2 regions of the Rugosimonospora acidiphila genome follow, and region 1 is predicted to be linked to the other one. Evidence: riboswitches for the same ligand, from Rfam matches in the RefSeq annotation. Region 1 holds a riboswitch; the other holds the start of a gene.
What was found. Region 1 has a riboswitch for cyclic di-AMP ahead of ABEA87_RS00130 (C40 family peptidase). Riboswitches for the same ligand answer to the same signal wherever they lie in the genome.

Region 1 (4,273 bases):
TCGAAGCGCAGATCGACCAGAAGTGGAACCAGCTCGAGCCGCTCGTCGAGCAGTACGACAAGGTGCACGAGCAGCTTCAACAGAACCTGAGCAAGCAGAGCACGCTGAACAAGGAGCTGGCGCCGCTGCAGACCAAGGTCTCGCTGGCACAGACCCGGGTCGGCGCGATGTCCGCTGAGCTGTACATGAACGGCCCCGGCTCCAACCTCAACGCCCTGCTGGAAAGCGGCGACCCGACCACTCTGGTCGACGAGATGATGAGCCTCAACCAGGTGGCCAAGGCCCAGCAGAAGACCGTCGACGCGGTGCAGCAGCAGGTCGCCAAGTACACCGCCCAGAAGAAGTCCCTGGACAGCCTGGTCGCCCAGCAGAAGAAGCAGGACGCGAGCCTGGCCACCCAGAAGACCACGATCAACGCGCAGATCAGCCAGCTGCAGAAGCTGCGTACCCAGGCGTACGGCTCGGCCGGTACCACCGGCGGCAACCTCAAGCCGGTCCCCTGCCCGTACACCTACACCAGCGGCTCGGGCGCGACGGCCGCGAAGAAGGCCTGCTCGCTCATCAGTCACCCGTACGGCTGGGGCGACGCGGGGCCGACCTACTACGACTGCTCGGGCCTGACCATGGTCGCCTGGGAGGCCGCCGGCGTGTCCCTGCCGCACAACGCGGCGGAACAGTACGCGGCCACGAGGCGGGTCAGCTCCAGCCAACTGCAGATCGGCGACCTGGTGTTCTACGGCTCCGACCTGCACCACGTCGCGCTGTACATCGGCAACGGCTGGGTGGTGCACGCGCCGAGGGAGGGCGAGGACGTCATGGAGACGAAGATGACGGTCATCGGCACTCCATACGCCTACGGCCGACCCTGATCCTCCCGGTTCCTCCGGAGTTTGAAACCGGCGGTGTCCACTATGGACACCGCCGGTTTCGATTTCCGCAAACGTTCTAACGAGTTTTCTACTCGTCGGATATGGTCGTTACCGCGCGTCGACAAAGTAAATTCGGCGCGTAGTAATGCTCGTGTTTGCTTGCGCGGCACGGTGTCGTGTCCCTACCGTTATGAGTCGCCGCTCGGAAGTCGGTCGCCCGTGAGGGGAGACCCCGGACGGCACCGCCGAATCGACAATACGAACCGGGGACCCACCAGCACCATGGGGTGAATCCGCGCAGCGCGCGGTAGGGCGCTTCCCAGCCCGAATCCGTCAGCTAACCCGGTAGGCGGTGAAGGCCAAATGCCTTCGCAGGGAAGAAAGGGTCGTCCACCGTGGCAGGGTTTGCCGCCCGACCGCCTCGTACCCGTCTGATTCACACCTTCCGCCTGGTCCGCGCCGCGCGTCTCGTCGGCCTCGTCGCCGCCGTCTCCGGCCTCGTGCTCGCCGTCGGCGCCACCACGGCCTCCGCTGCCCCGCAAACTCCGGGGCAGCTCGAGGCGCAGATCGACCAGAAGTGGAACCAGCTCGAACCGCTGCTGGAGCAGTGGGACGGTGTCCACCAGAATCTGGTCAACAACCAGGCCAAGGTCGCCGGTCTACAGAAGAAGATCAAGCCGCTGCAACAGCAGGTAGACCTGGCGATGACTCGGATCAGCGCGTTGTCCGCCAAGTACTACGAGTACGGCCCTAGCTCGAACCTCAACGCGCTCTTGGAGAGCGGAGACCCGACCACTCTGGTCGACCAGCTCGGCATGCTCGACGCGGTGTCCCGCTCGCAGACCCAGAGCATCTCCGACGTCGTGAAGCTGCGCCAGCAGTACCAGAAGCAGGAAGCGCCCATCGACGCGATGGTCGCGCAGCTCTCCAGGCAGCAGCAGCAGCTGACCACGCAGCGCACGCAACTGCAGAGCCAGCTCAACCAGTTGCAGCAGATGCGGCTGGCCGCATACGGCAGCGGCGCCGGCACCGGCGAGTACCGCCCGGTCGCCTGCCCACAGGTGTACACCGGCGACGCCGGCAGCAAGGCGGCCCAGTTCGCCTGCGACCAGATCGGCAAGTCGTACGTCTGGGACGCCGACGGCCCCGACTCCTACGACTGCTCCGGGCTGACCCTGGCGTCCTGGCGCTCGGTGGGCGTGACCATCCCGCACAACGCGTACCAGCAGAAGCAGACCACGACACCGGTCAGCAAGGCCAACCTCAAGCCGGGCGACCTGGTCTTCTACTACTCGGACGTGCACCACGTCGTCATCTACGTGGGCAATGGCTGGGTGGTCAGCGCGCCGACCTTCGGCAAACCGGTGCAGATGCAGAAGATCAACACTTCTGTCGTCAACGGCTACGGCCGACCTACCACCTGACGGACGACGGCGCCGCGGGTGGCTGACTAGCCCGCGGCATCACCGCTCCTGAATGCCCGAGGCCTGGCCGGACCTCCTCCTCCCCGGTCAGTGTCCGGAGCGGCCTCGGATCCCCTCATCGCTCGCGCTCTGATAGCCCGTCGCCCACGCTCTGATCGCTCACCTGCGGCGCCCCGCCCGCGCAGTGCCTTCCCCCGGCGTACCTCTTCCCCCCGCCGAGCCTGCCGGAGCGGGGCGCCGCGCTTTCGGTTCCTATCCGAACATATGTTCGATAGAATGTGGAGATGGCAACCTGGTCGGAATTCGCGGCAGCCGAGCCCGACCTCGCGGCGGCGATCCGTGAGCTCGTCCACCAGTACGGGTCCGGCCTGGGGTACCTGGCGACGGTGCGGCCGGACGGTGGCCCGCGGATACACCCCGTGGCGCCGGTCATCATGGATGACGGGCTGTACTGCTTCGTCATCGACTCGCCGAAGAGGCGCGACCTCGACCGTGACGGGCGCTACGCGCTGCACGCGTTCCCGCCGGAGGACAACGACGACGAGGCGTACCTGTCGGGCCGCGCCCGGCCGGTCACGGACCGGGCCAGGGTGGAGCGGCTGGCCGAGGCGTACCGGGCGGAGCGCCGGATCGACTGGCGGCTCTACGAATTCTCGGTGGACGTGGCGATGGTGGCCCGGCGGCCGGAGGGCGGCGGTCCATCGGCCCGGCGGACGGAGATCTGGCGGGACGAGCGGTCCGGACACACGATGGGCGACCCGGCTCTGCACGCGGGGCCGGCGATCAGGTAGAGTAGATCCGCTCGCGGGTGTAGTTCAATGGCAGAACATCAGCTTCCCAAGCTGACAGTGAGGGTTCGATTCCCTTCACCCGCTCCAAACCGAAGGCCCTGGTCAGGACGTGAGCCCCAGCCAGGGTCTTCGATATTCTTGATCCTTTGGTCATGCTACGTGCCATTAGCGTGCCATTGGGCGCAGATCAGAGCTTGGCCACGAGGTCCTCCATAGCCTCGACGCAGTTGAGGCGGTACTCCTCGTGCACCGTCACGCGGTGGCCCATGACGTCGAGCTTGCCGGCCTGTAGCTCGTACAGCGGGCAACCTCGTGCGAACGCCACGACCCCGGTTGTCTGGAAGTCCCGGATGTCCACCAGGCCGCTGTCGACATCGTTGAAGTTGAAAATCTCGGGGTTGCTCGCCAGCAACTTGCCAACGTCCACGGTGATGGAGCGAAGTACGGCAGCATACGCGGATGCCGGACCCATGTACTGCGTGAGGCGGTTCTTCGCGATCATGTGTACCTTCGGCAGATCCCGGCCGGCCTCGGTTAGGCGTGTGGCGAACGCGTAGGTGGCGTAGATGTCCGACGGCAGCTTGAGCCCGTACACCAACGAGAAAGCGTTCTGGATCGCGCGGCGGGACGAGTCGTCCGCCATGACTGGCAGTACAAGGCGATCGACAGCCGAGAGGGCGATTTGGGTGTAGATCGAAAAGCTCGGGTTGCAGTCGATGAACATGGTGTCGTACTGCTCGTGCAGCGGCTGGATAAGGTCGGACAACCAATCGACCACCGCTACCCAGGCGTTCGTACCCGGGATCTGGTTATTAGCCAGGGTAGAGATGGCGTTGGCCTGGAGTTCCAACAGCGGGTCGCCGCAGATCAGATCGACGTTGGCCGGTACGGCGGGGTTGTAGTCGTGGGGCTTCGTGATGAAGTCCGCGGCCGACAGGGAGGCGGGCGGAGAGTACGGAGAGGGCAGCCGGGTCTGGAAGTAGCCGCCGACGGTTGCTCGCGGCATCGTTCCCTGCCGCTCCAGCAGTTTGCCGCTTCCGTCGTTGGCCAACCCGCCTAGAAAAAGTTCGGACAGGTTGGCCTGTGGGCAGACGTCAATCGCGAGTATCCGCTCATTTGGATGATGTCTTGCATAGAAGCAGATCGATTGAAAGCACAGGCTGGTCTTGCCCGTGCCGCCCTTGTTGTT
Region 2 (6,706 bases), on a different contig from region 1:
TGACGCGCGCGTCACCGGCTCGGGGGAGGTGCGGCTCACCGAGATCGGCGGTGCCGCGCACGTGAAGAACCTCAACGGGCCCAGTTGGATCGGGCAGGCCGCCGGCGACATTCATGTGAACTCGGCCCACGGCGACATCATCGTCGACCGCCCCGGCCAGCGGATCGTCGCGCGAACCGCCAGCGGCAGCGTCCGCCTCTACGAGCTGACCCACGGCGAGGCGGTCCTGCAGACCGCCTCCGGTGAGGTCGAGATCGGCATCCGCCAGGGCAGCGCGGCATGGCTGGACGTCAGGTCGTCGAACGGCCAGGTGCACAACGAACTCGACACGACCGCCGGGCCGGAGCGGACCGAGGAGACCGTGCAGGTCCGCGCCCGCACCCTGGACGGCGACATCCTCATCCGCCGCGCCGCCTGACCGAGCGAAGGAGCAGACATGACGAACCACACCGCGCCCACGGCCACCTCGCCCACGGTCGCCGCCTCGCCGGTCGACGGGTCGCTGACCGGAGCGGGCCACGCCATCGCCGTCACCGGCCTGCGCAAGTCCTACGGGAACAAACTGGTCCTCGACGGCGTCGACCTGCACGTCGCCGAGGGCTCGGTCTTCGCGCTGCTCGGGCCGAACGGTGCCGGCAAGACCACCATGGTGCAGATCCTGTCCACCCTGATCCGGGCCGACGGCGGCCGAGTGAACGTCGCCGGGTACGACGTCGCCCGGGAGCCCGACGCGGTGCGCGACCGCATCGGCGTGACCGGACAGTTCTCCGCGGTGGACAACCTGCTCACCGGCGAGGAAAACCTCAGGCTGATGGCCGACCTGCGCCACCTCGACCGGGCCACGACCCGGCGGCGCACGGCGGACCTGCTGGAGCGGTTCGACCTGGTCGACGCCGCCCGCAAGCCGGCGGCCACCTACTCCGGTGGCATGCGGCGCCGTCTCGACCTGGCGATGACGCTGATCGGCGACCCTGGGCTGATCTTCCTCGACGAGCCGACCACCGGCCTCGATCCGCGCAGCCGCCGCACCATGTGGCAGATCATCCGGGACCTGGTCAGCGGCGGCGTCACGGTCCTTCTCACCACGCAGTACCTCGAGGAGGCCGACGAACTGGCCGACCGGGTGGCCCTGCTCGATCGCGGTCGCATCATCGCCGAGGGCACGCCCACCGAGCTCAAACGGCTGGTTCCCGGCGGCCACATCCGCCTCCAGTTCACCGACCCGCTCCAGCTCGACGCCGCCGCGCGCACGTTCGACGTCGGCCAGCGCGACGACGACGCCCTCACCCTGGACGTCGCCGGCGACGGCGGAGTCACCTCGCTGCGGGCGCTCCTCGACCGGCTGGACGGCGCCTCGATCGACGTCGCGGCCCTGTCCGTGCACACGCCCGACCTCGACGACGTCTTCCTCGCCCTCACCGGCCCCGCCACGACAGAAGGAACGGCCCGATGACCACGATGTCCCTCGCCGTGCGCGACTCGTCCACCATGCTGCGGCGCAACCTCAAACGGATGCTGCGCTACCCGTCGATGACGCTGATGATGATCGGCATGCCGGTACTCTTCCTGCTGCTGTTCGTCTACATCTTCGGCGGCACCCTGGGTAACGGCCTCGGCGGCGCGCAGGCGGGCCGGGCCGCGTACGCCAACTACGTGGTACCGGGGATCCTGCTGATCGCCGTGGCCGGCGCCGCTCAGGGAATCGCGGTCTCCGTCGCGATGGACATGACCGAGGGCATCATCGCCCGGTTCCGTACCATGGCGATCTTCCGCCCCTCCGTGCTGACCGGACACGTGCTGGGCAGTCTCGTCCAGTCCATGCTGAGCCTCGCCGCGATCCTCGGGGTCGGGCTGCTGGTGGGCTTCCGGCCGAACGCCACGCCGATCGAATGGCTCGCCGTGGCCGGCGTCCTGCTGATGGTCACCTTCGCGATCACCTGGTTCGCCGTCGCCTGCGGCCTGGTCACCAAGAGCGTCGAGGCGGCCAGCAACCTGCCCATGCCGATCATGCTGCTGCCGTTCCTCGGCAGCGGGTTCGTACCGACCGATTCCCTGCCCAGGGGCGCGTCGTGGTTCGCCCAGTACCAGCCCTTCACCCCGGTCATCGAGACCCTGCGCGGGCTGATGCTCGGCACCCCCATCGGCAACAACGGCGTCCTCGCCGTCGCCTGGTCCGGGGCCATCACCATCGGCTGCTACCTCTGGTCCCGGCGCCTCTACGGCCGTGACCCGTCCCGCTGAACCGACTGCTGAACCCGCCACCGCACTGCCCCGGAACCTGACGGTTCCGGGGCAGCCACGGGTAGCGGTGAGGGCGCGGGTTGGCCTCAGGCCCCGGGGCGGCGGTAGCCGGCGATCGGCAGGTACGGGTTGCTCAGCTGGGTCATCCGCACCACGTCACCGGTGGTCGGCGCGTGCACCACCCAGCCATCGCCCACGTACACGCTCATGTGGTGGTGGTCGCTGAAGTAAAAGACCAGGTCGCCGGGCTGCAACTGGGAACGCGTGACCGGCTTCGTGTCGTCCCACTGCCACCCGGTGAAGTGGCCGAGCGTGACGCCGGCCGCCTTCCACGCGTACAGGGCCAGGCCCGAGCAGTCGAAGGTGCTGGGGCCCGCGGTGGCCCACACGTACGGCTTGCCGATCTGCGCACAGGCGGTCTTGGCGGCGATCGCGCCGGGGCCGGTGGTCAGCTCGGCGGGGCAGGCGACCGGTTCGTAGGTGCCGCCGGACTTGCCGCTCTCGCCGTACGCCTGACGGCGCAGCACCTGCAGGCTGTCCATCTGGTTCTGGATGTCGGTCTTTTCCTTGGACAGCTGCTTGTCCTGCACGGTCTCGGCCGCGATGAGGGCGTCCAGCGGCTTCTTCTGCGCGTTGTACTTGGCGACCAGGTCGGCGGCGTCCTTGACGGAGTCGGACTGGCGGTGCGCGATGGCGTCCAGCGTTGACATCTGGTCGGCCATCGTCGCCGGGGTGCCGGTGGTCAGCAGGGCATCCAGGGGCGAGGTCTCCCCGTACTCGTAGAGCTGCGCGGACAGCGCGCTGACCCGGGTCAGGGTGAGGTCCACCTGGATCTGCAACGGCTTGATCTGCTTGGCCAGGTTGGCGGACTTCGTCTGGTTCTGCTGCAGCTGCGAGTGCAGCTCGTTGTACTGCTCGACGAGCGGTTCCAGCTTGTTCCAGTTGTCGTTGATCTGCCCCTCGATATCCGAGATCGAGGGTGCCGCCTGGGCGGTCGTGCCGGTTCCCACAACGAGGAACATCATGGCGGCGACGGCGACAAGGACACGGCGTGGCCGGCTGAGCACTCGGGCGTACGCCACGGGCGGCTCCTTCTTCCTCGACCGCCTACCGGGTTAGCTGACGGGTTCGGGCGGAAGAAGCCCTGCCGCGCGGCTGCGCGGGTTCACCCCAGTGCTTAGGTGGGTTCCCGGCTCGTGGTGACGACTCGGCGGTGTCCGGCCTCAGGGCCGGACGGTTAGGTGACCTTGGACGACCGAACGATAGCCACCGGCACCCGGTCATTACAAGCCGGACCGCCCAAGAGGGTAGTAGTCAGACCGTTACCGATTGACGTGCGTGCCGGTGCTCAGCGTCATTAGCCGGCGAATACTCCGTTCCAATCTTTGATGTGCCAACGGCGCACCAGACCGTTGATCACGAACGGCTCGTCCTTGGTGAACTCTTCGGCCGCTTCCCGCGTAGTGAAGATTGCCATAGCACCATCGCGGACCGGGTCGGCAAACGTGCCGTCCCTCAGCGGCGTGCCCCGATTATGAAACTCATCGAGGCGCCGCGGTGCCCGGGAATACTCGATCGGCAGGCGGCGTCGCCCGGCGAATAGCGGGGCGCCCCGTCCGGGAGCCGGCGACGGCTCCCGGACGAGGCGCCCGGGTTTCGCTTGTGACGGGAGGAGAGATCTACCCGTCGGCGGTCAGGTCAGGAGGAGTAGCCGCGGGTACCCATCCAGTTGGCCAGGTCGATGGTGGTCATCCAGTAGGTGTCGGCGCCCTCACCGGCCGGGTCGGCGATGTGCACGTCCCGCCCGTTGTCGCTGTACCCGATGACGGCGATGTAGTGGCCGCCGTCGTACTCGTGGTACCCGCCGGACAGGTCCTGCGCGCTGCCCACGATGTTCGCGACGACGCCGTACCCGTTGCTGATCGCGTGCACGACGTTCGCCTGCAGTTGGTCCATTTCAGCCGACGTCGCGCTGCTGCCGGGGATGAAGGTGGTGTGGTAGAAGCTCGTGCCCTCGAGGCGGTTGAGCTCGGCCGTGGTGTCGGCCGCCGAGTTGGTGCCGGCGGTCGTGGTGCCCATGGCCATGGCGATGGTGTCCTGGCTCGGCGCGGCGATCTTCGTGCTCGCCGCCATCCGGGTCGAGGCGGGGCCGCAGTAGTAGCCGTTGATCTGGTACTCGAAGTCGAACTTGAGGTCCTTGGCGGCGGGTGCCACGGGCTTGGCCGGGGCCTTCACGACCTTCGGCGCGGCCGGAACGGTCGACGCGTGGGTCGGTGACGGGGCGGCGGGCGACGGGGCGGCCGGCGACGACGCGGCCGATGCCGGCGCGGCGATTTCGGCCCCGGCGTTGCCCGAGCTGTTGATGGTGCCGGCGGCGTTGGCCAGCGAGATGGCCTGGGCGGTGCCGGGGGCAGTGGAGCGCTTGCCCAGGCTGAGCGGGAGCGCGATCAGCAGGGCCACGCCCAGCATCGTCGCCCAGACCAGGGCGATGCGGTGCGCGCGACTGGGCACGGCATGCTTGAAGTGCTTACCGAGATTTTGGGGGTTCACAAATTCCTCGCCAGGGGATTTCTATCGCTCTATGGAAGCGGATGGATTTCTGGAAAGGCCGACCGGTAAAGGTGTCACAGCCGGATGGAAAAACCATTCCGGGGATTTGTGCGAGGCAGGCTGGTACCACGTCCGGGTGGTGAATCGCCTGAATCGCGATCGCGTGCGCGAATTCGGTGACGCTACGGGCTGCTTGTGCCCGGCTGACCGTCCGCGCGCCGCCGGCCGGCGGTGGTGACTATCTCTCCGGCGTCACTGGGCCGCTGCGACCGGCGCAACGGGGCGCACTGGGTCGAGCGGGAAAAGCGCATGGTTGGACCACGACAACGTGAGTCGCACGAGCACGTTCTCCTTCCGGTGCCGCTTACCGGGTTAGCTGACGGATTCGGGCGGGAAAGATCGCCCTACCGCGAATAGAGGTATTCGCGGATTCACCCCACGAGCACGGGTCCCCGATTCGTGACCTGCACGATTCAGCGGGTCTGTTCCGGTGTCATCAAGTGACGACGGGGGGCCGGACCAGACGGGTTGACAGTACTGTCGGCCCCCGCCGCTGCCAACCCCCTGACCTCGGCTTCTCCCCGCGACGGGCGCGAATCGGCGCCGCGCGGGAGGGTGGCGGCTGCGAATCCGAATACGATCGGTGACAACGGCTCAACTCGATGTTCGATTACCGGCCGTTCGAAATCGGAAACCCTGTGCGTTCGGGGGACATCGACAACCCGCGTTCGATGATCGACTTTACGTGCCCGTGCGGGCGCGCCGGGTAGGTCCCGGGCTGGGCCGCCGCGATTTATATCACCGCCGGGCCGGGGCTCCGGGGCCGGGAGAGAGTCGAATTCTTGGTGGCTTCCCCCCCGGGCAGGGGGAAGGCCACCAGGATCTGAGCGCTTCTCGCGGCCGAGAGGGCGGGGCGGTAGGCGTGTGTTTTGCAGGCAAATCCGGTCGTGCCGGGCTTTTGGGTCGCACTCTTGCCAGGAATCGATGGTCTGGCTACGGTGCACCAAAGGCAGGACGTCCTACGTAGGATGTCCATTCAGTGCGAGAGGCCCGCATATGCCCATACCGTCCCGCATTACCGCCCTGGCGTCGCGCCGCCGGGGATTCCTGCCGGCCGTGGCCGCCCTGGCCGGCGCGTTGCTCATCGCGACCGCCGCGCCGGCCAGTGCCGCACCGGCCGGTGCCGCGCATCACCAGCCCCCACCCCCACCGCCCGCTCCGAGCCTCACCTCACAGGTCATCTACAGCCCGGCCCAGGATGCGGGATACACCTGTTTCCGGATTCCGTCGATCGTGAAGGCCAACGACGGCACGCTGCTGGCGTTCGCCGAGGGCCGGGTCACCAGCTGCGGCGACTCCGGGGACATCGACGTGGTGCTCAAGCGCTCCACCGATGGTGGCAAGACGTGGGGGCCGCTGCAGCTCATCAACGCCGGCAACGGCGACACGCACGACCAGCCCACCGCGGTGGTGGACAGCCGGACCGGCCGGATCCTGTTGATTACCAACGCGAATCCGGGCGGCACCAGCACCTCGGCCTGCGCGATCCCGTGTGACCGCACCGCGTACCTGCAGTACAGCGACGACGACGGCGCGACGTGGTCGGCGCCCCGCGACATCACCAGTCAGGTCAAGGACCCCAGCTGGAACGAGTGGTTCGTGACCGGTCCCGGCCACGGGCTCCAGCTGACCGAGGGGCCGCACAAGGGCCGGATCGTCGTCGGCTTCAACGCGGAGAGCGGCGTCGGCACCAAGGAGAACGCCAACCTCGCCGGGCTGGTCTACAGCGACGACGGCGGCAACAGCTGGCACATCGGCGCGACCGACAGCATCCCCTACAACGCCGACGGCACCTACGGCCAGAAGCCACAGGAGCTCAGCCTCGCCCAACTGCCCGGCGGCGGCATCTACGCGG

Region 2: linked by a shared signal. The riboswitch ahead of ABEA87_RS39335 (C39 family peptidase) and the one ahead of ABEA87_RS00130 (C40 family peptidase) in region 1 are both predicted to bind cyclic di-AMP.

What each region holds. Positions count from the first base shown of each region.
Region 1 covers NZ_BAABJQ010000001.1:24,381-28,653, forward strand. Annotated here, with positions in the region: gene ABEA87_RS00125 (C40 family peptidase) at 1-869, shown strand, start outside; cyclic di-AMP (ydaO/yuaA leader) riboswitch at 1,103-1,236, shown strand; gene ABEA87_RS00130 (C40 family peptidase) at 1,265-2,293, shown strand; gene ABEA87_RS00135 (pyridoxamine 5'-phosphate oxidase family protein) at 2,578-3,084, shown strand; tRNA gene ABEA87_RS00140 (tRNA-Gly) at 3,098-3,171, shown strand; gene ABEA87_RS00145 (ParA family protein) at 3,272-4,273, opposite strand, start outside.
Region 2 covers NZ_BAABJQ010000044.1:51,050-57,755, forward strand. Annotated here, with positions in the region: gene ABEA87_RS39315 (DUF4097 family beta strand repeat-containing protein) at 1-418, shown strand, start outside; gene ABEA87_RS39320 (ATP-binding cassette domain-containing protein) at 437-1,453, shown strand; gene ABEA87_RS39325 (ABC transporter permease) at 1,450-2,241, shown strand; gene ABEA87_RS39330 (C40 family peptidase) at 2,328-3,323, opposite strand; cyclic di-AMP (ydaO/yuaA leader) riboswitch at 3,331-3,464, opposite strand; gene ABEA87_RS42870 (YciI family protein) at 3,599-3,718, opposite strand; gene ABEA87_RS39335 (C39 family peptidase) at 3,940-4,791, opposite strand; cyclic di-AMP (ydaO/yuaA leader) riboswitch at 5,138-5,280, opposite strand; partial or broken gene ABEA87_RS39340 (sialidase family protein) at 5,848-6,706, shown strand, end outside.